Regions from separate parts of the Cytobacillus solani genome, predicted to be linked through region 1. Evidence: a T-box and tRNA genes for the amino acid it is inferred to sense, from the RefSeq annotation. Region 1 holds a T-box; the other regions hold tRNA genes.
What was found. A T-box is a leader RNA that pairs with one kind of tRNA and senses whether it is charged. The one in region 1 lies ahead of ileS (isoleucine--tRNA ligase), so its partner is inferred to be a tRNA-Ile.
Positions count from the first base shown of each region.

Region 2: it has a tRNA-Ile gene. The T-box ahead of ileS (isoleucine--tRNA ligase) is inferred to sense a tRNA for this amino acid. The anticodon was not compared.
Region 3: it has a tRNA-Ile gene. The T-box ahead of ileS (isoleucine--tRNA ligase) is inferred to sense a tRNA for this amino acid. The anticodon was not compared.
Region 4: it has a tRNA-Ile gene. The T-box ahead of ileS (isoleucine--tRNA ligase) is inferred to sense a tRNA for this amino acid. The anticodon was not compared.

Region 1 is NZ_CP041305.1:5,016,477-5,021,949, reverse strand. Features, by position in the region: gene FI644_RS25205 (cell division protein SepF) at 1-264, shown strand, start outside; gene FI644_RS25200 (YggT family protein) at 271-534, shown strand; gene FI644_RS25195 (YlmH family RNA-binding protein) at 597-1,370, shown strand; gene FI644_RS25190 (DivIVA domain-containing protein) at 1,766-2,281, shown strand; T-box leader at 2,331-2,590, shown strand; gene ileS (isoleucine--tRNA ligase) at 2,688-5,459, shown strand.
Region 2 is NZ_CP041305.1:1,570,918-1,576,390, reverse strand. Features, by position in the region: rRNA gene FI644_RS08155 (23S ribosomal RNA) at 1-331, shown strand, start outside; rRNA gene rrf (5S ribosomal RNA) at 396-512, shown strand; tRNA gene FI644_RS08145 (tRNA-Glu) at 556-630, shown strand; tRNA gene FI644_RS08140 (tRNA-Val) at 635-710, shown strand; tRNA gene FI644_RS08135 (tRNA-Ala) at 781-856, shown strand; tRNA gene FI644_RS08130 (tRNA-Met) at 881-954, shown strand; tRNA gene FI644_RS08125 (tRNA-Ser) at 967-1,059, shown strand; tRNA gene FI644_RS08120 (tRNA-Met) at 1,224-1,297, shown strand; tRNA gene FI644_RS08115 (tRNA-Asp) at 1,301-1,377, shown strand; tRNA gene FI644_RS08110 (tRNA-Phe) at 1,391-1,466, shown strand; tRNA gene FI644_RS08105 (tRNA-His) at 1,484-1,559, shown strand; tRNA gene FI644_RS08100 (tRNA-Gln) at 1,632-1,706, shown strand; tRNA gene FI644_RS08095 (tRNA-Cys) at 1,718-1,791, shown strand; tRNA gene FI644_RS08090 (tRNA-Gly) at 1,802-1,875, shown strand; tRNA gene FI644_RS08085 (tRNA-Ile) at 1,892-1,968, shown strand; tRNA gene FI644_RS08080 (tRNA-Asn) at 1,984-2,055, shown strand; gene FI644_RS08075 (DinB family protein) at 2,584-3,078, opposite strand; gene FI644_RS08070 (DedA family protein) at 3,097-3,699, opposite strand; gene FI644_RS08065 (VOC family protein) at 3,825-4,175, opposite strand; gene FI644_RS08060 (TetR/AcrR family transcriptional regulator) at 4,399-4,986, shown strand; gene FI644_RS08055 (DUF5367 family protein) at 4,987-5,385, shown strand.
Region 3 is NZ_CP041305.1:1,556,863-1,562,335, forward strand. Features, by position in the region: gene FI644_RS07885 (LrgB family protein) at 1-358, shown strand, start outside; gene FI644_RS07890 (aminoglycoside phosphotransferase family protein) at 383-1,288, shown strand; gene FI644_RS07895 (alpha/beta fold hydrolase) at 1,312-2,055, opposite strand; partial or broken gene FI644_RS26810 (GNAT family N-acetyltransferase) at 2,698-2,964, shown strand; tRNA gene FI644_RS07910 (tRNA-Arg) at 3,163-3,236, opposite strand; tRNA gene FI644_RS07915 (tRNA-Ser) at 3,249-3,339, opposite strand; tRNA gene FI644_RS07920 (tRNA-Asn) at 3,351-3,425, opposite strand; tRNA gene FI644_RS07925 (tRNA-Ile) at 3,441-3,517, opposite strand; tRNA gene FI644_RS07930 (tRNA-Gly) at 3,534-3,607, opposite strand; tRNA gene FI644_RS07935 (tRNA-Cys) at 3,618-3,691, opposite strand; tRNA gene FI644_RS07940 (tRNA-Gln) at 3,703-3,777, opposite strand; tRNA gene FI644_RS07945 (tRNA-His) at 3,850-3,925, opposite strand; tRNA gene FI644_RS07950 (tRNA-Tyr) at 3,943-4,026, opposite strand; tRNA gene FI644_RS07955 (tRNA-Phe) at 4,061-4,136, opposite strand; tRNA gene FI644_RS07960 (tRNA-Asp) at 4,183-4,259, opposite strand; tRNA gene FI644_RS07965 (tRNA-Met) at 4,263-4,336, opposite strand; tRNA gene FI644_RS07970 (tRNA-Ser) at 4,501-4,593, opposite strand; tRNA gene FI644_RS07975 (tRNA-Ala) at 4,646-4,721, opposite strand; tRNA gene FI644_RS07980 (tRNA-Pro) at 4,734-4,810, opposite strand; tRNA gene FI644_RS07985 (tRNA-Arg) at 4,817-4,893, opposite strand; tRNA gene FI644_RS07990 (tRNA-Leu) at 4,906-4,994, opposite strand; tRNA gene FI644_RS07995 (tRNA-Gly) at 5,002-5,076, opposite strand; tRNA gene FI644_RS08000 (tRNA-Leu) at 5,088-5,169, opposite strand; tRNA gene FI644_RS08005 (tRNA-Lys) at 5,180-5,255, opposite strand; tRNA gene FI644_RS08010 (tRNA-Thr) at 5,424-5,473, opposite strand, start outside.
Region 4 is NZ_CP041305.1:2,928,785-2,934,257, reverse strand. Features, by position in the region: gene glgB (1,4-alpha-glucan branching enzyme) at 1-1,294, opposite strand, end outside; gene FI644_RS14760 (hypothetical protein) at 1,512-1,709, shown strand; tRNA gene FI644_RS14755 (tRNA-Glu) at 2,000-2,071, opposite strand; tRNA gene FI644_RS14750 (tRNA-Ser) at 2,078-2,168, opposite strand; tRNA gene FI644_RS14745 (tRNA-Asn) at 2,175-2,249, opposite strand; tRNA gene FI644_RS14740 (tRNA-Ile) at 2,265-2,341, opposite strand; tRNA gene FI644_RS14735 (tRNA-Gly) at 2,358-2,431, opposite strand; tRNA gene FI644_RS14730 (tRNA-Phe) at 2,443-2,518, opposite strand; tRNA gene FI644_RS14725 (tRNA-Asp) at 2,541-2,617, opposite strand; tRNA gene FI644_RS14720 (tRNA-Met) at 2,621-2,694, opposite strand; tRNA gene FI644_RS14715 (tRNA-Ser) at 2,714-2,806, opposite strand; tRNA gene FI644_RS14710 (tRNA-Ile) at 2,819-2,895, opposite strand; tRNA gene FI644_RS14705 (tRNA-Met) at 2,917-2,993, opposite strand; tRNA gene FI644_RS14700 (tRNA-Ala) at 3,015-3,090, opposite strand; tRNA gene FI644_RS14695 (tRNA-Pro) at 3,103-3,179, opposite strand; tRNA gene FI644_RS14690 (tRNA-Arg) at 3,188-3,264, opposite strand; tRNA gene FI644_RS14685 (tRNA-Leu) at 3,277-3,365, opposite strand; tRNA gene FI644_RS14680 (tRNA-Gly) at 3,373-3,447, opposite strand; tRNA gene FI644_RS14675 (tRNA-Leu) at 3,460-3,541, opposite strand; tRNA gene FI644_RS14670 (tRNA-Lys) at 3,552-3,627, opposite strand; tRNA gene FI644_RS14665 (tRNA-Thr) at 3,641-3,713, opposite strand; tRNA gene FI644_RS14660 (tRNA-Val) at 3,726-3,801, opposite strand; rRNA gene rrf (5S ribosomal RNA) at 3,811-3,927, opposite strand; rRNA gene FI644_RS14650 (23S ribosomal RNA) at 4,041-5,473, opposite strand, start outside.

The DNA.
Region 1 (5,473 bases):
GTCGAACCGCGCGTTTATGCGGAAGCACAGGATATTGCTGACCATTTGAAGAATAGACGTGCAGTTGTCGTTAACTTACAAAGAATTGAAAAGGATCAAGCAAAAAGAATTGTTGACTTCCTAAGCGGAACGGTCTATGCAATTGGCGGAGATATTCAAAAAATTGGTACAGATATTTTCCTTTGTACTCCTGATAATATTGAAATTTCCGGTAATATTTCACAAATGATGCAAGAGCAAGATTTCGAAAATACGAGGTGGTAGCACTAAATGGTACTATTATTCAACATTATCGCAACGATTATTAACTATTATTCATGGGCATTAATTATTTATATTCTATTGACATGGTTTCCGGGTGCAAGAGAATCAGTAATTGGTCAATTTTTAGCAAGAATTTGTGAGCCATATTTAGAGCCGTTTAGAAAAATAATTCCTCCACTTGGCATGATTGATATTTCACCAATCGTTGCGATTTTAGTTCTTAAGTTTGCAATAAGCGGATTAGGACAATTATTTGTTTGGATAAGTTAAACGATAAAAGAGGGCTTTACTCGGCCCTCTTTATTTGGGCTTGTAAAGGGGTTTATGAATGAATGACGATATACCAGCATTTCCGTCCGGAAGAAAAGGAGTTTATTGATCAAGTTCTTAACTGGAAGGATGCAGTTGATGCTGCCTATGCACCAAAGCTAACCGATTTTCTTGATCCAAGGGAGCAGGAAATTGTTAGGTCAATCATTGGCAGTCAAACGGAAGTGAAATTTGAACTGTTTGGCGGTACACACTCTTCAGAACGAAAACGTGCAATTATTTATCCAGATTATTTTCAAGTTGAAGAAGAGGATTATCAGATTTGTTTATTTGAAGTTGAGTACCCTAGTAAATTTATTACACTTGAACATCCGCAAGTGCTAGGCAGCTTGATGTCTTTAGGATTAAAAAGGGGCAAGTTCGGAGACATTCTTGTTCATGACGGGAGAATTCAGTTTTTTGTTTCAAAGGATGTGGAGGACTATATAAGCTTGCAATTAGAATCGGTTGGGAAAACATCTGTTAGTTTACGTGCACAGCCACTTGCAAATGCTGTTCAGCCAGAAGAAAATTGGCATGAAGTTTCTGTTACATCTACTTCGTTGAGATTAGACACCGTAATTTCAGCTATTTATCATTTATCAAGGCAAAAATCACAAGGTTTTATCCAGCAAGGTCTGGTAAAATTAAATTGGAGCTTAATCGAAAATCCTGCTTCTGAATGCAAAGAATATGATATGATATCTGTCAGGGGCTATGGACGTTCAAAAATCATCTCTATTGAAGGAAAAACCAAAAAAGACAAATGGAAAATCACTGCGGGGAAGGCAAAGTAATTCTATTACTGGCAATTTGGAATACATTTAAGTATGGCTTGTTTAGATATTTTCATGTATCTTGCCTATTTCAATGATTTGTTGCAATTAGTCATTCTCTAATTGACTCTGCATGCAAATATGTTAGTTGATTGGAGCGGAAGGTGAGAGACTCCTACGGGATGAGTGGGACAGGTGAGACCCCGCAGGCACTAATGTGCCGAGGAGGCTCACCGCCCACCCCGCGGAAAGCGATCAGCCTGAAGCGGAAATCAACCTTTGTATACAACATACTAATTTGTTTCATTTTAGGGAGAATTGCTGTTATAAAAATTATTTTCAATTTGCAGGAATTTGCTGCAAGTTGTCGAATAATAGCTCTATACATAATTGAAGGATTTTGGGAGGTGGCCATGATGCCATTAACACCGTTGGATATTCATAATAAGGAATTCAGCAAAGGATTCCGAGGCTATGATGAAGACGAAGTGAACGAATTTCTTGACCAAGTGATAAAAGACTATGAAATTGTCATTCGGGAGAAAAAGGAATTAGAAGAAAGGCTTAATGATCTTAACGAACGAATTGGCCATTTTACAACGATTGAAGAAACATTAAACAAATCAATTGTCGTGGCTCAAGAAGCAGCAGAAGAAGTAAGAAGAAATGCTCAAAAAGAAGCAAAGCTCATTATTAAGGAAGCTGAAAAAAATGCTGATCGGATTGTAAATGAATCTTTATCAAAGGCAAGAAAGATTGCTCTTGAAATTGAAGAGCTGAAGAAGCAATCAAAGGTGTTCAGGACTCGTTTTAAAATGCTTATTGAAGCACAATTAGATTTACTGAATAATGATGATTGGGATCATCTTCTTGAATACGAGCTTGATGCAACTGAATTAAAATCTGCTCAAGAAGAAGATTCATTGGCTTGACGAATGTTAAATAAATGCATATAATTTTTAAAACAAAGTAAATTAAGAAATATGAACTGTGAGAGGGACAGTACAATATTTATATGCTTTAAGCAGTGCATGAATTTGCCTGTTAGCGATCCGGGGATGGTGAAAGCCCGGTAGAAGCAAAATATTGGAAGATCACCCTTGAGTTCCTTGCTGAACGTTCAAATGAATTATTAAGCATAGGCGATTCATTCGCGTTAAGAATGCTTGAGCGGATAGAAAAGATTGAATTTCTATCTACAAGGGTGGTACCGCGGGAGATAAAACCTTCTCGTCCCTTTTTGGGATGAGAGGGTTTTTTTTATTTACTTTTCAGTAAGTTTTATTGTGAAGAGAAGTGGAAATCATGGAGTAAATGAGCAAAACTGGAGGAATGGACATGGATTACAAAGACACATTATTAATGCCAAAAACTGAATTTCCAATGAGAGGGAATTTACCAAAGCGCGAGCCTGAAATCCAAGCAAAGTGGGAAGTAATGGACATTTACAAGAAGGTACAAGATCATACGAAAGGCCGTCCAATGTTTGTCCTGCATGATGGACCTCCTTATGCAAATGGCGATATCCATATGGGTCATGCATTAAACAAGATTCTTAAGGATATCATCGTGCGTCATAAATCAATGACTGGCTATAATGCACCTTATGTTCCAGGTTGGGATACGCATGGCCTGCCAATCGAGCAAGCCCTAACAAATAAAGGAGTAAAGCGTAAGGAAATGACGATTGCTGAGTTCCGTAAGCTATGTGAAGAGTATGCATATGGACAAATCGACAGCCAGCGTACGCAATTTAAACGTTTAGGTGTGAGAGGAGATTGGGAGAATCCTTATATCACTTTAAAGCCTGAATATGAAGCACAGCAAATTAAAGTTTTCGGAGATATGGCAAAGAAAGGCTACATCTATAAAGGGAAAAAGCCTGTTTACTGGTCTCCTTCATCTGAATCCGCTTTGGCTGAAGCTGAAATTGAATATAAAGATAAACGTTCTCCTTCTATCTATGTTGGATTTAAGGTGGCAGACGGAAAGAATGTTCTTGATGCAGATACGCAAATTGTCATTTGGACAACAACACCTTGGACGATTCCAGCAAACTTAGGAATTTCGGTTCACCCTGAACTTAATTATGTTGTCGTTGAAGAAAAAGACAGCAAGTATCTAGTTGCTGAGGATTTATTATCAGCAGTAACAAAAGAGGTTGAATGGGAAAACCCGCAAGTGGTTAAAACCGTGAAAGGCGCTGAACTTGAACATATCCTTGCCAAACATCCGCTATACGAACGAGATTCACTTGTTATGCTTGGAGAACATGTTACTACAGATGCTGGAACTGGATGTGTTCACACAGCACCAGGACATGGGGAAGATGACTTCTATGTTGGTCAAAAATATGGTCTGGATGTATTATGTCCAGTTGATGATCGCGGGGTAATGACAAAAGAAGCAGTTGGCTTTGAAGGATTATTCTATGATGAAGCAAATAAGCCGATTACTGAAAAGCTTGAGGCTGCAGGTGCTTTATTAAAGCTCACCTTCATTACTCACTCATACCCGCATGATTGGCGAACGAAAAAGCCAGTTATCTTCCGTGCAACAGCTCAATGGTTTGCTTCCATTAAAGATTTCCGCAATGACCTTATGGATGCAGTAAAGGAAACAAAATGGGTGCCTGCTTGGGGAGAAACGAGATTATTTAACATGGTTCGTGACCGTGGCGATTGGTGTATTTCCCGTCAGCGTGCTTGGGGAGTACCAATTCCGGTATTCTATGCTGAAAATGGAGATGCAATTATTACGGATGAGACAATTGATCATGTTTCCAATCTTTTCCGTGAACACGGGTCAAATATTTGGTTTGAGCGTGAGGCAAAAGACTTGCTTCCTGAAGGATTCACACATGCTGGAAGCCCGAACGGCAAGTTTACAAAAGAGACAGATATTATGGATGTATGGTTCGATTCCGGTTCTTCCCATCAAGCTGTACTTTTGGAACGTGATGATCTGCAAAGACCAGCTGACTTATATCTTGAAGGCTCTGATCAATATCGCGGCTGGTTCAATTCTTCCCTTTCAACTGCTGTTGCTGTAACAGGGAAAGCTCCATATAAAGGAGTTTTAAGCCATGGATTTGCTCTTGATGGTGAAGGAAGAAAAATGAGTAAATCGATTGGAAATGTTGTTGTTCCTGCTAAAGTAATGAACCAGCTTGGTGCAGATATTTTAAGACTATGGGTTGCTTCTGTTGATTATCAAGCTGACGTCCGGGTATCTGACCCAATTTTAAAGCAAGTGGCTGAAGTGTACCGGAAAATCCGCAATACATTCCGTTTCTTGCTAGGAAATCTAGATGATTTTGATCCGGCTGTAAATAAGGTGGCTTATGAAAATTTACGTGAAGTGGATCAATTTATGCTTGTTAAGCTGAATAAATTGATTAAAACGGTTCGTGATGCTTATGAAAATTATGAGTTTGCAGGAATTTATCATGCAATTAACAATTTCTGTACACTCGATTTAAGTGCTTTCTACCTTGATTTTGCTAAAGATATTTTATATATTGAGGGAACGGATCATAAGGATCGCCGCGCAATCCAAACAGTTCTTTATGAGAGCTTACTTGCATTAACGAAGTTGGTTGCTCCTATTCTTTCTCATACGGCTGACGAGGTTTGGGGCTTTATTCCATCAGTGAAAGAAGAAAGTGTCCAGTTAACGGATATGCCAGAGTACGAAGAGCTTCCGAAGGCTAAAGCTTTAGAGGAAAAATGGACATCATTCATGAAGCTTCGTAATGACGTCTTAAAGGCATTAGAAGAAGCCCGTAATGAAAAAGTAATCGGCAAGTCGCTTACGGCCAAAATCACGTTGTACGTAAATGACCAAGTAAAAGAATTGCTTGAGTCGATTGATGAGAATTTAGAGCAGCTATTTATTGTTTCCGCTTTTGAACTTGCTGGAAAATTAGAGGATGCTCCTGAAAATGCTGTTAAATTTGAAAATACAGCGATTGTTGTTACAAAGGCTGAAGGTGAAACATGTGAGCGCTGCTGGATTGTTACACCTGAGGTAGGCAAGGTTGAAGAATTCGTTACCTTATGTCCACGTTGTGCAGAAGTCGTACAAAATCACTATAGTCATCTTGTATAATCGTATGAGTCCCT
Region 2 (5,473 bases), 1.8 Mb from region 1:
GTACGCGAGCTGGGTTCAGAACGTCGTGAGACAGTTCGGTCCCTATCCGTCGTGGGCGCAGGAAATTTGAGAGGAGCTGTCCTTAGTACGAGAGGACCGGGATGGACGCACCGCTGGTGTACCAGTTGTTCTGCCAAGAGCATCGCTGGGTAGCTATGTGCGGAAGGGATAAGTGCTGAAAGCATCTAAGCATGAAGCCCCCCTCGAGATGAGATTTCCCATAGCGTCAAGCTAGTAAGACCCCTGAAAGATGATCAGGTTGATAGGTTTGAGGTGGAAGCGTGGTGACACGTGGAGCTGACAAATACTAATCGGTCGAGGACTTAACCAAAATGAAATACATGATGTCTGTCTGTTATCTAGTTTTGAAGGAATAATCCTTTAACTAAAAATAGTCTGGTGGCGATAGCGAGAAGGTCACACCCGTTCCCATCCCGAACACGGCAGTTAAGCTTCTCAGCGCCAATGGTAGTTAGGGGCTGTCCCCTTGTGAGAGTAGGACGCCGCCAGGCTAGGCCCTAATGTTGGGCTATTTTTTTCGTCTAATTTAATATGGGCCCCTTGGTCAAGCGGTTAAGACACCGCCCTTTCACGGCGGTAACACGGGTTCGAATCCCGTAGGGGTCACCATTTTGGAGGATTAGCTCAGCTGGGAGAGCATCTGCCTTACAAGCAGAGGGTCGGCGGTTCGATCCCGTCATCCTCCACCATAATTTTTATACCGGTATTTCCCAATTGAATGCCGATAGTTCGCGTATTTTGTTTTTCTTTTTATTTTATGGGGCCTTAGCTCAGCTGGGAGAGCGCCTGCCTTGCACGCAGGAGGTCAGCGGTTCGATCCCGCTAGGCTCCACCATATAGATTATTAACATAATATTTTGGCGGCGTAGCTCAGCTGGCTAGAGCGTACGGTTCATACCCGTGAGGTCGGGGGTTCGATCCCCTCTGCCGCTACTTATTTAATATGGAGGAATACCCAAGTCCGGCTGAAGGGATCGGTCTTGAAAACCGACAGGCGGGTCAAACCGCGCAGGGGTTCGAATCCCCTTTCCTCCTCCATTTAATTTAATATTACTATCGCGGGGTGGAGCACGATCGAAAACGCTTCGAAGGAATTACTTCAGCGCACCGATTGAGCTGCTGCTTGAATAATCTTCCCGAAATCGGGGCGGTTATTTTAACTGTAAGATAATTGCATAATTAAAAATTTATAATATTACTATCGCGGGGTGGAGCAGTTCGGTAGCTCGTCGGGCTCATAACCCGAAGGTCGCAGGTTCAAATCCTGTCCCCGCAATATGGTCCGGTAGTTCAGTTGGTTAGAATGCCTGCCTGTCACGCAGGAGGTCGCGGGTTCGAGTCCCGTCCGGACCGCCATTTTTTTGTATTTGGCTCAGTAGCTCAGTCGGTAGAGCAAAGGACTGAAAATCCTTGTGTCGGCGGTTCGATTCCGTCCTGAGCCACCATTTTCATTCTAAATATGGCGGTTGTGGCGAAGTGGTTAACGCATCGGATTGTGGTTCCGACATTCGTGGGTTCGATTCCCATCAGCCGCCCCATTTGTGTAATTTATGTAGAATTGGTTAGATCATGTAGTTTTTTCAATGATGTAATTGATGATGAAATTTCAATGGGCTATAGCCAAGCGGTAAGGCATCGCACTTTGACTGCGACATGCGTTGGTTCGAATCCAGCTAGCCCAGCCATTATTTTTTAAGGCGGCATAGCCAAGTGGTAAGGCAGAGGTCTGCAAAACCTTTATCACCGGTTCAAATCCGGTTGCTGCCTCCAATTTTAATATGCGGGTGTAGTTTAGTGGTAAAACCACAGCCTTCCAAGCTGTTGTCGAGGGTTCGATTCCCTTCACCCGCTCCATTATTTATAATATAATGGGCCTATAGCTCAGCTGGTTAGAGCGCACGCCTGATAAGCGTGAGGTCGATGGTTCGAGTCCATTTAGGCCCACCATAAATGATTTATTATTCCGCAGTAGCTCAGTGGTAGAGCTATCGGCTGTTAACCGATCGGTCGTAGGTTCGAGTCCTACCTGCGGAGTCAATTTTATATTTGAAGAAGCACAGTGTCGTAGAGCTATGCGGTTTTGGACGAAAAATATTTATACTATTTATAAGGATTAACTAACATGTCTTTTTGGAAAGTTAGTAATCCTTTGTTGTTTATTCTAGAAAAGTATACAGATATGGTTTAACAGTCTGGATCTCTATTTTTGATTATCAATGTTCTAATATATGCTATATTTTTCATAGGTTATATATGGAGAAATTGCAATAGCAGGGGATATATAAATGGAGGCATTTCAATAATCCCGTTTTTATTATTGTTTATTTTGGTGTTCTTGGTTTAGTAATTTGGTTTGCAGCTACCTTTATTTAAGCCCAAAAAGAAAGAAATATAATTCTCAAATGAATTTCTAATAAGCTCGGCGGTCTTACTATTGATAAAAAGGAATAGGATTAATGTTTTTTGAAAAAGTATCATTAATAATTGCATAGGAATATTGAATAATTAATGCCCAATTTCACAGAGTTTTATTGCGAAATTGGGCTTTTTGTTTATTATCAATTAGTCATTACTAATATTTTTAGCATCCCAGCTTTGTTGTAGCTTTCGAATATAAATGATTTGACCAATATGATAGGCATTATGGGTAGTTGCATTCCCAAGTACCTCCCACCATTTCACTTTTTCAGGGAATCCGTATACATCACTTTCTACTTTTTCAGCTGTTAGAAGATCCTGCCACTGTAAAAGGATAAGCAGTAAGCGTTCTTTTAGGTTCTGAAAACTTTGATTATCCGGGATAATGAAGCTTTCATTATTATTATCTAATGGCGAAACAGCTTTGACATTTGATTCTTTGTATCTCGTTTGCCATGTTTCATTCCAATAAAGTAAATGCTGTACAATTTCAGCGATACTATGACAATCCTTGTTAGGCTTCCAAAAAGCTTCTTTTTCTGTTAAATGTTCAACTGAGTCAGTAAATGGAAGATACCAGCTAGGATCATTTGCATTTGCTAATAGCTGATCGGCTATAACATCTTTAACATGAAACATTTAAACCACACTCTTTCGTTATAAATTTTCAGCTTTCTTATGCTGACGATGACCATATGACTTCCAACTAATAAATAGAATGGTAACAATGATCAACCCTAACAGCAGGAATGTCTGATAATTTGTAACCATTTTTATAATTGATTCGGTATCACCTTTGTAAAATTGTCCGATGCTTAAAAACAGAAAGGTAGTAGGAGCGATTCCAATCATAGTGAGTAAAGTATATAGATGAAGTTTCATATTAGACATGCCAGCTAGGAAAGGAACAATATTTCCTAAATGAAGAGGACTTGAAATAGCAACACTCCATACGCCATACTTGCTGAAAGATGCTTTTGCTCTTGCTAAACTTTCTTTCTTTGCTGCACTTAATCTGTTTTCAACGGAGTTGCCAAGTTTATAGCCAATATAATAGGGTATATAGCTGCCAATTGCATACAAAAAGCTTCCTAGCAGCGAAATACAGCCAATTTCAAACCATGTTAAATCAATGATAAAGCCAATGGTTACAATAAAGAATGTACCGATAAAGGGGAACGCACTTCCTTCAATAAACAAGGAAAGAAGAACACCTGCAATTCCCCAACTTTCTATAAGACTCAATAAGATTTCAGTCATCACTCTCACTCCAAGTTTAAAAAACGAATACTTAAAGCATAAAGGATCTTTAAAAAATCAAATAGATGCTGAAGAAGTAAGTTCAACTAAGTCTTAAGAAGTAGAAGGGGATGCAGTTACCTCGTTTATTTTTTTTGAATAAGGGCGAACCCAAGCCCGGTTGGATCAACTAAATAAGCAAGATAAAAATGGTCAAATTCCATTTTGTCTCGTACAATGATAGCTCCGTTATTTTTAGCATTAGATATAGCTGTATTAATTGAATCCACTTCAATTTGTATGCGTGTGCCGTGAGGATAATCATGCGGACCTTTTGCAATCCCGCCATTCATTCCATTCTGAGCATCCTTACCTGTTGATACTTCCCGATAATCCCAATGAGGCTCTGCGATCTCCCAGCCAAAGACAGTAGAATAAAACTTTGCAGCTTTTTCGGGTTCCTGGCTATTTAGTTCAAATCCAATCACTTTTCCCACTCTATTTCCCTCTTTCCGTAAATTGTTTAAAGTCAATGCTTAAGTATTCTCCCTTTTCCAATAAAACCCTTCAATAAAAGTTACTGCTTAGTTTTTAAAGTTTTGTGGTCTGCATCAAATATTGCGGTTTAGCATGTTTTTAAGGTTGAATGGCAAGAATTTTATGTATATTATTAAAAGTAGATTAAGTTAGTTAGTTGAATAACTAATAAGAGGTGATAAAATGGCTAAGCCGAATGTAATTAATAAAGGAGAATTAATCCATTTTGCAAAGCAATGTTTAGTTGATAGTGGGATAGAAAAGTTTACTTTAAGAGCAGTTGCAGAAAAAGCAGGCGTGACTCAAGGGACGGTTTATTATCACTTTAGAACGAAGGAGCAAATATTAGTAGATATTGTACAAGATATTTGTGAGAGTTCCTGGGAAGAAATATCACAGGTTAATGAAGGGATAATTAAACAATCATTACAATCAGCAAAAAGTCGTTGTAGAGAGGATTCATTTTTTCATAAATTATTTTTTTCATTAATGGTTGCGGGATTTAATAATCCAAAAATAAAAGATCATCTTGGAGATATTTTGATAAATGAAAATATGGCTTTATCTGAAAATCTTAAAAAGGTATGGAGCAAATCGCCAGTAGATGGAGTCTCCGTTGATACATGGGGAATATTATTTAATGCCATCGCAGACGGATTGGCGATTCAGGCCCTTTTGAACAGAAAATTCTCAGTTGATAAGGTTTATGAGGAGCTAGAATATTTATTTGAAGGATTTACCAGTATGCATGCAGAGGAGGATAATAGATAAATGAAGGGGCACTTTTTAACTGTATTATGGGGAGTGATCGTATGGTTCTTAGCCACTTTGTTTTTTGTTCTATTTGGGAAACAAGTTCTCTTTAGTCCTGGCACAGCTTCATTTGTCATTAGTACACTTATATTAATTGCTGGCACAGGGGTATTATTGTTTGCTGTTACTTCTCTATACCTTTTTTTTGATCGATCAAAAAACGCAGCCATTAAATTTGGAATTATTGGTACAATCATAGGTCTATCATTAGACACATTCTCCATAGCTTACCACCAAATTATTTTTCCTGAATTAAGCCATTCGCAGATTATCGCATTTACGGTATGGATGTCCTTTGCGTATGCTTTATATTTAATCATTCCTATATTAATAAATGAAGTTAAAAAGAGAGACTAAGGTTCCCCGTCCCTGCCCGAACTGATGCAGTAGTGTATAGATGCAAGTTCGTTTTACGATAGAATCTGAGTAGAATTTAGTACCATAA
Region 3 (5,473 bases), 1.7 Mb from region 1:
AAAGGTTTTTGGAATAAACCGTGACTTAATTCTATCCATAATTCCAAAGTCAATTACTACACCTGTAGCCATTCAGATTGCTACAGATTTGGGTGTTGAGCCTTCTATGACAATGGTATTTGTCATGATTGCCGGTTTTTCTGGTGTTATTCTAGGGCCATTATTTTTAAAATGGAGCCGCATTAATAGCTCTATTGGCAGAGGGATTGCCTTTGGAAGTGCATCACATGCTCTCGGCACCTCGAAGGCATTTGAATATGGCGAACTGACAGCGTCCATCAGCTCTGTTTCTATGACATTATGTGCTGTTCTTGGGTCCATATTTGGACCCATTGTTGCATGGGCTTTTCATATTTAGAATCTCTGAAAAAGGAGACATTAAATGAGGCAATTACCGAACAAATTTGTACAAACAATCAAGTCTGTCCACAAAGAGAACGGTGAACAATGGCTGAAGCGTTTTAATAAGCTCATTGAGGAATGTGAGGAGCGCTGGGACATCCAGATCATGCCTCCATTCCCTTTGTCTTATAATTTCGTTGCGCCTGCTGTGCAAAAGGATGGGAAAGAAGTCGTTGTTAAGCTTGTCATTCCTGGTGAGGAATTCAATGCAGAGGTTTACACGATACAGCAATTTAACGGTCGTGGAATGGTGGGGATCATTGATGTGGATCTCAAAAAAGGAATTCTCATTCTTGAACGACTAACTCCAGGAAAAATGTTAGCATCCATAGAAGATGATGAAGCAGCGACACGTATTGCTTCAAGAGTCATGAAAGCATTGTGGGTTCCAGCATCGGATACTCTGCAAATTCCTACTAGTGAAGATAGGGAAAAAGCTTTATTAAACATATTGATAGAAAACCCTGAAGGAATTGGTCCCATTACAAAAGAGACGCTTCAGGAAGCAGCTAAAACATTTACAGCATTGAATAGATCAATAGAAAAGCCATACTTGCTTCATGGCGATCTTCATCATTACAATATATTGAATGCTGGCAGCGATTCATGGGCAGCCATTGACCCTAAAGGATTAATTGGTGATAGAGAATATGATGTCATTCAATTTTTATTGAATCGGCTGCCTGCAGAAAATTTGTCAGCTTTGATTGACAAGCGTATAGCCCTTTTAGCAGAGGAATTAGATCTCGATACTCATAGAATTTATTCATGGGGATTTGCCCATTCCGTTTTAGCCACATGTTGGTCTATTGAAGACCATGGGAATTATGATGAAGCTTTTTTTCATTCGATACAATACTTTTGGGACCATCGCCGACCTATTTAAGGGATCGGGTAAGATGGTCCTTTTTAATGACTCCGATTAATAAGCTTTCCTTCCTTTGGAATCCTCCCTTCAGCAATCCAGTCTTTAATGATTTGATTGAAAAAGGCCGGATTTGCGAGAGACAGTCCATGTCCTATATTTGGGATAATCATGCCTATACAATTTGGATTCCTCTGCACAATATCGATTGCTGACTTCTTCATTACGGCTTTCTCTTTTTCACCTACAGTAACCAATATCTGCGCCCTTGCTTCATGGAAATGATCGGGTATCTCAAATGACATATTTTCCTCTAGTATTCGAATCAAAGTATCAGATTTCATTTGACAGGTTTCTTTATAATAGATTTCAAAATTATCCTTCCCAATATAAAGTGTTCTTGCCTGAATTCTTGAAAATGACTGATTTTTGATAAGGGGAAATGTAAGTTTAATAGAGGGGCTGATCCACTTTTTCACCCAAAGCATAGGCCTTACTAGCGCACTATTGATCATTGCATAATCGATTAATTCTGGTTTCATGCTTAACATTTGAATGGTTACCTGAGCGCCTAATGAAAATCCAATTACAATCACTTGCTTTCCATCTGCTTTTTCTTGAACTAATTCAATTAGTTTTTCAGCAGAGTTTTTTATCGAAAAGTACGTTCCATCATCGCTCTTCCCTTGCTCAGGCAAATCTGGGACAATGCAATGATAATGCATGAAGAATTGAACCTGCTTATCCCACATCCAGCCGGTCACTCCTCCGCCATGCAAAAAAAGCATTAATGCGGCTTTTTTATCTCCGTATTCTTTATAATGCAATCGTTAGATCCTCCTTTAAGTACAGAATAAGTACGTTTGTACAATTCCAGGGTTTGGTACTTGTTTTTCTATTGCCTTTCCAGCCCATTTTTTTAGTTTTTCATCGTATACTCCTGCTTTTTTTAATAAAGGGGTTACTTACTATTTCTACTATATTTCAAATCATCCTTCTTTTTATGGCCTAGATATGTGAAAAGGGACATGGTGACTTTTCACCTTGTCCCTTTTCAACCCCTAATTTTCTGATGTGTATTTGATTTTAATCTTTTTATCCTGTTCAGGGGCTCGGATCGAATCAAAGCGCAAGTATAGTTTTTTAGGGTCTGCAAAGTAATGGCTTTCCAAATAGATAATTCGCTCATTCTCACTTATCCATGTATCCCGAACTGTATTCCTATTCCAGAATTCTCCTTTTTTATCCTCCAGCCTAAGCCGGAAAAGTCCTGACGAGGCGATTGAAGCCTGGAATAATATTAAAAGACTTTCTGGGAGTAATAAATATATTTCCTTATAAAAAGTAGTTGTGTGAAAAAAAAGAAACACGGAGGGATGTATATGGATAAGATTGTTTATACGATTCAGCCCCCTGATAATTTTTAGGGATTGTTGAAAATATATGAATCATTAGGTTGGAATTCTCTAAAATTAACTTTCAATGATTTAGAGAAAATGTGTAAACAAAGCTGGTTTGCAGTGTACGCTTTTGATGAAAAACAGTTAGTTAGGATAGGATAAGTTATTTCTGATGGTGTTATTACTGCCATTATATGTGGAGTTTGTGTAATGCCTGGTTATCAGTCCATGAGAATTATAAAACAGATTGTGACGGGGCCACATTGTAGTTTGGGTTATATAATTCTTCTTCTATTGCAGCATCGATCTCAAATCAATGAATAATTTCAGTGAATGTTGCTGTAAGAGTGAATCGGCCGCACATTGATTGCTAACACCTCAATGATCTATTTTGAAATATTGTACCAAATTAACAGGCAGCAAAAAAGGATAGCTAACCATACTAATGCACTATGGTCAGCTATCCTTTTACTTATTATTTGAATTACTTTTTTACGCGCCTTAGAGGATTCGAACCTCTGACCGTACGCTTAGAAGGCGTATGCTCTATCCAGCTGAGCTAAAGGCGCATGATATATGTATGGCGGAGAAGGAGGGATTTGAACCCTCGCGCCGGTTACCCGACCTACACCCTTAGCAGGGGCGCCTCTTCAGCCTCTTGAGTACTTCCCCAATTATAAAAATGGCTCCGCAGGTAGGACTCGAACCTACGACCGATCGGTTAACAGCCGATAGCTCTACCACTGAGCTACTGCGGAATAATAAATCATTTATGGTGGGCCTAAATGGACTCGAACCATCGACCTCACGCTTATCAGGCGTGCGCTCTAACCAGCTGAGCTATAGGCCCATTATATTATAAATAATGGAGCGGGTGAAGGGAATCGAACCCTCGACAACAGCTTGGAAGGCTGTGGTTTTACCACTAAACTACACCCGCATATTAAAATTGGAGGCAGCAACCGGATTTGAACCGGTGATAAAGGTTTTGCAGACCTCTGCCTTACCACTTGGCTATGCCGCCTTAAAAAATAATGGCTGGGCTAGCTGGATTCGAACCAACGCATGTCGCAGTCAAAGTGCGATGCCTTACCGCTTGGCTATAGCCCATTGAAATATCATCATCAATTACATCATTGAAAAATCTACATGATCTAACCAATTCTATATAAATTACTCAAATGGGGCGGCTGATGGGAATCGAACCCACGAATGTCGGAACCACAATCCGATGCGTTAACCACTTCGCCACAACCGCCATATTTAGAATGAAAATGGTGGAGGGGGGCAGATTCGAACTGCCGAACCCGAAGGAGCGGATTTACAGTCCGCCGCGTTTAGCCACTTCGCTACCCCTCCATATTGAATGAAGGTTAAAAAAGGATAAAAAAAATGGTGGCTCAGGACGGAATCGAACCGCCGACACAAGGATTTTCAGTCCTTTGCTCTACCGACTGAGCTACTGAGCCACACAATAAACTATATATTAACAGTAGGTCCCTACTGGAAAAAATATGGCGGTCCGGACGGGACTCGAACCCGCGACCTCCTGCGTGACAGGCAGGCATTCTAACCAACTGAACTACCGGACCATATTGCGGGGACAGGATTTGAACCTGCGACCTTCGGGTTATGAGCCCGACGAGCTACCGAACTGCTCCACCCCGCGATAGTAATACTATAAATTTTTAATTATGCTATTATCTTACAGTTAAAATAACCGCCCCGATTTCGGGAAGATTATTCAAGCAGCAGCTCAATCGGTGCGCTGAAGTAATTCCTTCGAAGCGTTTTCGATCGTGCTCCACCCCGCGATAGTAATATTAAATTAAATGGAGGAGGAAAGGGGATTCGAACCCCTGCGCGGTTTGACCCGCCTGTCGGTTTTCAAGACCGATCCCTTCAGCCGGACTTGGGTATTCCTCCGAAAAAATAAACAAAGCAGCTAAAATAGAACTGCCTATTTGAAGTAAGTTTATGGTGGAGCCTAGCGGGATCGAACCGCTGACCTCCTGCGTGCAAGGCAGGCGCTCTCCCAGCTGAGCTAAGGCCCCATAAAATATGAATGGTCGGGAAGACAGGATTCGAACCTGCGACCCCTTGGTCCCAAACCAAGTGCTCTACCAAGCTGAGCTACTTCCCGTTTTTATGGCGCGCCCGAAAGGAGTCGAACCCATAACCTTCTGATCCGTAGTCAGACGCTCTATCCAATTGAGCTACGGGCGCTATTTTTTAAAGTGGTGCCGAGGACCGGAATCGAACCGGTACGGTAGTCACCTACCGCAGGATTTTAAGTCCTGTGCGTCTGCCAGTTCCGCCACCCCGGCAAATAATTGGAGCGGAAGACGGGATTCGAACCCGCGACCCCCACCTTGGCAAGGTGGTGTTCTACCACTGAACTACTTCCGCAAATAAAATGATGCGGGTGAAGGGAGTCGAACCCCCACGCCTTGCGGCGCTAGATCCTAAGTCTAGTGCGTCTGCCAGTTCCGCCACACCCGCATTATTTAAATGGTGAGCCATGAAGGACTCGAACCTTCGACCCTCTGATTAAAAGTCAGATGCTCTACCGACTGAGCTAATGGCTCCAAAACGAAATTTTATTTCCTAATCTTTGATATCAGTCCTAATTGTGTTCCAAATCCCTGCGTGATTTGTCACAGATTGCTACAACTTGCTATTCAAGGATGAATGCTTCGACCTGCAAGTCTCCGCAATCCTCTACCGACTGAGCTAATGGATCTTTTTAGGAAACATGCCGGCCAGAGGACTTGAACCCCCAACCTACTGATTACAAGTCAGTTGC
Region 4 (5,473 bases), 2.1 Mb from region 1:
CTGGCATTTTATTCAAAAGTGATTTTTTTCCATGAACCACTTCATCATGAGAAAGCGGAAGGACAAAGTTCTCTTTAAATGCATAGAGCAGTGAAAACGTGATTTTTCCATGAAGATATTTTCGCTGTTCTGGAGATGCTTCCATATACATAAGAATGTCGTTCATCCACCCCATATTCCATTTATAATTGAAACCAAGCCCGCCATATTGCACTGGATAAGTTACGCCCGGCCATGCCGTAGAATCTTCTGCCGTCAACAAAAAAGAAGAATCATATAATAATATTGTTTGATTCAGCGTTTTTAAAAAATGGGTTCCATATGGATTGTTCTCCCCATAGCGATTTGGCCAGTATAGAATATTAGCAACGGCATCGATCCGAAGACCATCAATATGGTAATACTCCATCCAAAATCGTGCATTCGAAATAAGGAAACTTTGAACTTCTTTTTTTCCTAAATCAAAATTTGCTGTCCCCCATACTGCATTTTCTCGGTCAACAGGTCTTTCATATTCATATAAAAATGAACCATCAAATTGAAATAATCCATGCTCATCCTTACAAAAGTGACCGGGAACCCAATCTAGTATGACCCCTATGTTGTGTTGATGACATTGATCAATGAAATGCATAAATTCCTTTGGTGTTCCATACCTGCTTGTTACTGAATAGTATCCAGTCCCCTGATAACCCCATGATTCGTCGAGCGGATGCTCAGTTAATGGCAATAACTCAATATGAGTGAATCCAAGCTCCTTTACATATGGGATTAATTCCACAGCTAGTTCCTTATAGGATAAATAGGACTCATCCTTATGTTTCCTCCACGAACCAATATGTACTTCATAGATTGCCATTGGTTCTGCAAGGTGATTCCTTTCCTGCCTTTTCTTTATCCACTCACAGTCCTTCCAATCATAGCCTTCTAACGAGTATACAATGGAGGCAGTTCTCGGCCTGACCTCTGAAAAAAAGCTAAAAGGATCAGCTTTTAATATCCTTCTGCCATCTTGTGTAATGACTTCATATTTATATATGCATCCTTGCATATCCCCTTTAATAAGAATGCTCCATATCCCTTCATTATTTACTCTATGTAACTGAAAGCGTTCTCCATTCCAGTTATTAAAATTTCCAACTAATCTGACAGATTGAGCGTTTGGTGCCCAAACACAAAAACGAGTATTTATTCTTTCATTTTCCTTAATCAAGTGCGCACCAAAGAGACGATAACTCTCATATAATGTTCCTTCATGAAATAAATGCATTTCATAATCAGTTACAGTATTCATTACACCCCTTCTCCCATAAAGCTATTTGTAGACCTCCATGAATATATTCGTTTGATTATAATAATAACCTTGTAAATACTTTCTAAATTTATTGACAATAAGTGAAGTAAATTGATATAAAGCGGTAGGATTCTGATCCATTCATCTGATTTCGACATAAAATCAACTAACACTAGACAAACTAAGAAAAGTAATTTTTGAAAGGTGGAATACTGTATTGAGCAATAAAGAGGAAGAGTACTTAATTAATGAAGCAACTAAAAATGAAGTAAAAACGCCTTTATTCGAAGCGCCTGATGGAAAAATACTTGCAGTAGGAGATTTATTTAGAGGGCCATCTACTGGAATTACTTCTGATATTGACTTGAACAATCCAGGAAGAAAGCTAGAGGAAAGAGAAGTAAAGTTTGATTAGCTATTTGCTGCCAAAAAAAGATCTTTTTATATTCATTAGCATATGTTCGTTATAAATCTAGCTGCACACTGAATGTTCCGCACATTTTTCGATTGAATATGGGAGGTTTCGGACATTTTCAAGCAACTATCTTATTTTACCTAGCATGTTTCCGAATTTATCGAGCAACTTTTTTGTCTTATCTAGCACTTGCCGAATTTTATCGAGCGTTTGGTCTTTTTGAAATTCTATTCAAATTACCTGCTAGACGAAAAAAAAGCTGCCAACTTATAGTTGACAGCTTTTTCTTATGACCCCTACGGGATTCGAACCCGTGTTACCGCCGTGAAAGGGCGGTGTCTTAACCGCTTGACCAAGGGGCCAGCATATGGCGGAGAAGGAGGGATTTGAACCCTCGCGCCGGTTACCCGACCTACACCCTTAGCAGGGGCGCCTCTTCAGCCTCTTGAGTACTTCCCCATATGATGGCTCCGCAGGTAGGACTCGAACCTACGACCGATCGGTTAACAGCCGATAGCTCTACCACTGAGCTACTGCGGAATAATAAATCATTCATGGTGGGCCTAAATGGACTCGAACCATCGACCTCACGCTTATCAGGCGTGCGCTCTAACCAGCTGAGCTATAGGCCCATTATATTATAAATAATGGAGCGGGTGAAGGGAATCGAACCCTCGACAACAGCTTGGAAGGCTGTGGTTTTACCACTAAACTACACCCGCAATATACTAAATGGTGGCTCAGGACGGAATCGAACCGCCGACACAAGGATTTTCAGTCCTTTGCTCTACCGACTGAGCTACTGAGCCACGTTATGTATTATTTTAAAAATGGCGGTCCGGACGGGACTCGAACCCGCGACCTCCTGCGTGACAGGCAGGCATTCTAACCAACTGAACTACCGGACCATATTGCGGGGACAGGATTTGAACCTGCGACCTTCGGGTTATGAGCCCGACGAGCTACCGAACTGCTCCACCCCGCGATAGTATTATTAAATTAAATGGAGGAGGAAAGGGGATTCGAACCCCTGCGCGGTTTGACCCGCCTGTCGGTTTTCAAGACCGATCCCTTCAGCCGGACTTGGGTATTCCTCCGAATAATAAATATGGTGGACCTTGTAGGACTCGAACCTACGACCGGACGGTTATGAGCCGTCTGCTCTAACCAGCTGAGCTAAAGGTCCTAAATGCAATCCTAAATATTTTGGTAGCGGCGGAGGGGATCGAACCCCCGACCTCACGGGTATGAACCGTACGCTCTAGCCAGCTGAGCTACACCGCCAAAATATAGTTATAAGAGTTATGGTGGAGCCTAGCGGGATCGAACCGCTGACCTCCTGCGTGCAAGGCAGGCGCTCTCCCAGCTGAGCTAAGGCCCCATAAAATATGAATGGTCGGGAAGACAGGATTCGAACCTGCGACCCCTTGGTCCCAAACCAAGTGCTCTACCAAGCTGAGCTACTTCCCGTTTTTAAATGGCGCGCCCGAAAGGAGTCGAACCCATAACCTTCTGATCCGTAGTCAGACGCTCTATCCAATTGAGCTACGGGCGCTATTTTTTAAAGTGGTGCCGAGGACCGGAATCGAACCGGTACGGTAGTCACCTACCGCAGGATTTTAAGTCCTGTGCGTCTGCCAGTTCCGCCACCCCGGCAAGTAATTGGAGCGGAAGACGGGATTCGAACCCGCGACCCCCACCTTGGCAAGGTGGTGTTCTACCACTGAACTACTTCCGCAGATAAAAATGATGCGGGTGAAGGGAGTCGAACCCCCACGCCTTGCGGCGCTAGATCCTAAGTCTAGTGCGTCTGCCAGTTCCGCCACACCCGCATTATTTAAATGGTGAGCCATGAAGGACTCGAACCTTCGACCCTCTGATTAAAAGTCAGATGCTCTACCGACTGAGCTAATGGCTCTTTCTAGGAAACATGCCGGCCAGAGGACTTGAACCCCCAACCTACTGATTACAAGTCAGTTGCTCTACCAATTGAGCTAGGCCGGCATAATAAAGTAATGGTGGAGGATGACGGGATCGAACCGCCGACCCTCTGCTTGTAAGGCAGATGCTCTCCCAGCTGAGCTAATCCTCCATTATTAAAGCTTGGCGGCGTCCTACTCTCACAAGGGGACAGCCCCTAACTACCATTGGCGCTGAGAAGCTTAACTGCCGTGTTCGGGATGGGAACGGGTGTGACCTTCTCGCTATCGCCACCAAACTTTTTTGAAGACAAGTTTTATTATAACGTCTTTTTTAATTTTTTCAAGAGAAAAATTGAAATTTATTCTCTCAAAACTAGATAATGTTAAAGAAGAAGTAGAGTAATCATTTATGGTTAAGTCCTCGACCGATTAGTATTTGTCAGCTCCACGTGTCACCACGCTTCCACCTCAAACCTATCAACCTGATCATCTTTCAGGGGTCTTACTAGCTTGACGCTATGGGAAATCTCATCTCGAGGGGGGCTTCATGCTTAGATGCTTTCAGCACTTATCCCTTCCGCACATAGCTACCCAGCGATGCTCTTGGCAGAACAACTGGTACACCAGCGGTGCGTCCATCCCGGTCCTCTCGTACTAAGGACAGCTCCTCTCAAATTTCCTGCGCCCACGACGGATAGGGACCGAACTGTCTCACGACGTTCTGAACCCAGCTCGCGTACCGCTTTAATGGGCGAACAGCCCAACCCTTGGGACCGACTACAGCCCCAGGATGCGATGAGCCGACATCGAGGTGCCAAACCTCCCCGTCGATGTGGACTCTTGGGGGAGATAAGCCTGTTATCCCCGGGGTAGCTTTTATCCGTTGAGCGATGGCCCTTCCATGCGGAACCACCGGATCACTAAGCCCGACTTTCGTCCCTGCTCGACTTGTAGGTCTCGCAGTCAAGCTCCCTTATGCCTTTACACTCTTCGAATGATTTCCAACCATTCTGAGGGAACCTTTGGGCGCCTCCGTTACTTTTTAGGAGGCGACCGCCCCAGTCAAACTGCCCACCTGACACTGTCTCCTGCCCCGATCAGGGGCATGGGTTAGAATTTCAATACAGCCAGGGTAGTATCCCACCGATGCCTCCACCGAAGCTGGCGCTCCGGCTTCCAAGGCTCCTACCTATCCTGTACAAGCTGTACCGAAATTCAATATCAGGCTACAGTAAAGCTCCACGGGGTCTTTCCGTCCTGTCGCGGGTAACCTGCATCTTCACAGGTACTATAATTTCACCGAGTCTCTCGTTGAGACAGTGCCCAGATCGTTACGCCTTTCGTGCGGGTCGGAACTTACCCGACAAGGAATTTCGCTACCTTAGGACCGTTATAGTTACGGCCGCCGTTTACTGGGGCTTCAATTCAGAGCTTCGCGTAAGCTAACCCCTCCTCTTAACCTTCCAGCACCGGGCAGGCGTCAGCCCCTATACTTCGCCTTGCGGCTTCGCAGAGACCTGTGTTTTTGCTAAACAGTCGCCTGGGCCTATTCACTGCGGCTTTTCAGGGCTATTCACCCTAAAAAGCACCCCTTCTCCCGAAGTTACGGGGTCATTTTGCCGAGTTCCTTAACGAGAGTTCTCTCGCTCACCTTAGGATTCTCTCCTCGCCTACCTGTGTCGGTTTGCGGTACGGGCACCCAAATCCATCGCTAGAGGCTTTTCTTGGCAGTGTGGAATCAGGAACTTCGGTACTATATTTCCCTCGCTGTCACAGCTCAGCCTTCACGCAAACGGGATTTTCCTCGCTTGCAGCCTAACTGCTTAGACGCACATATCCAGC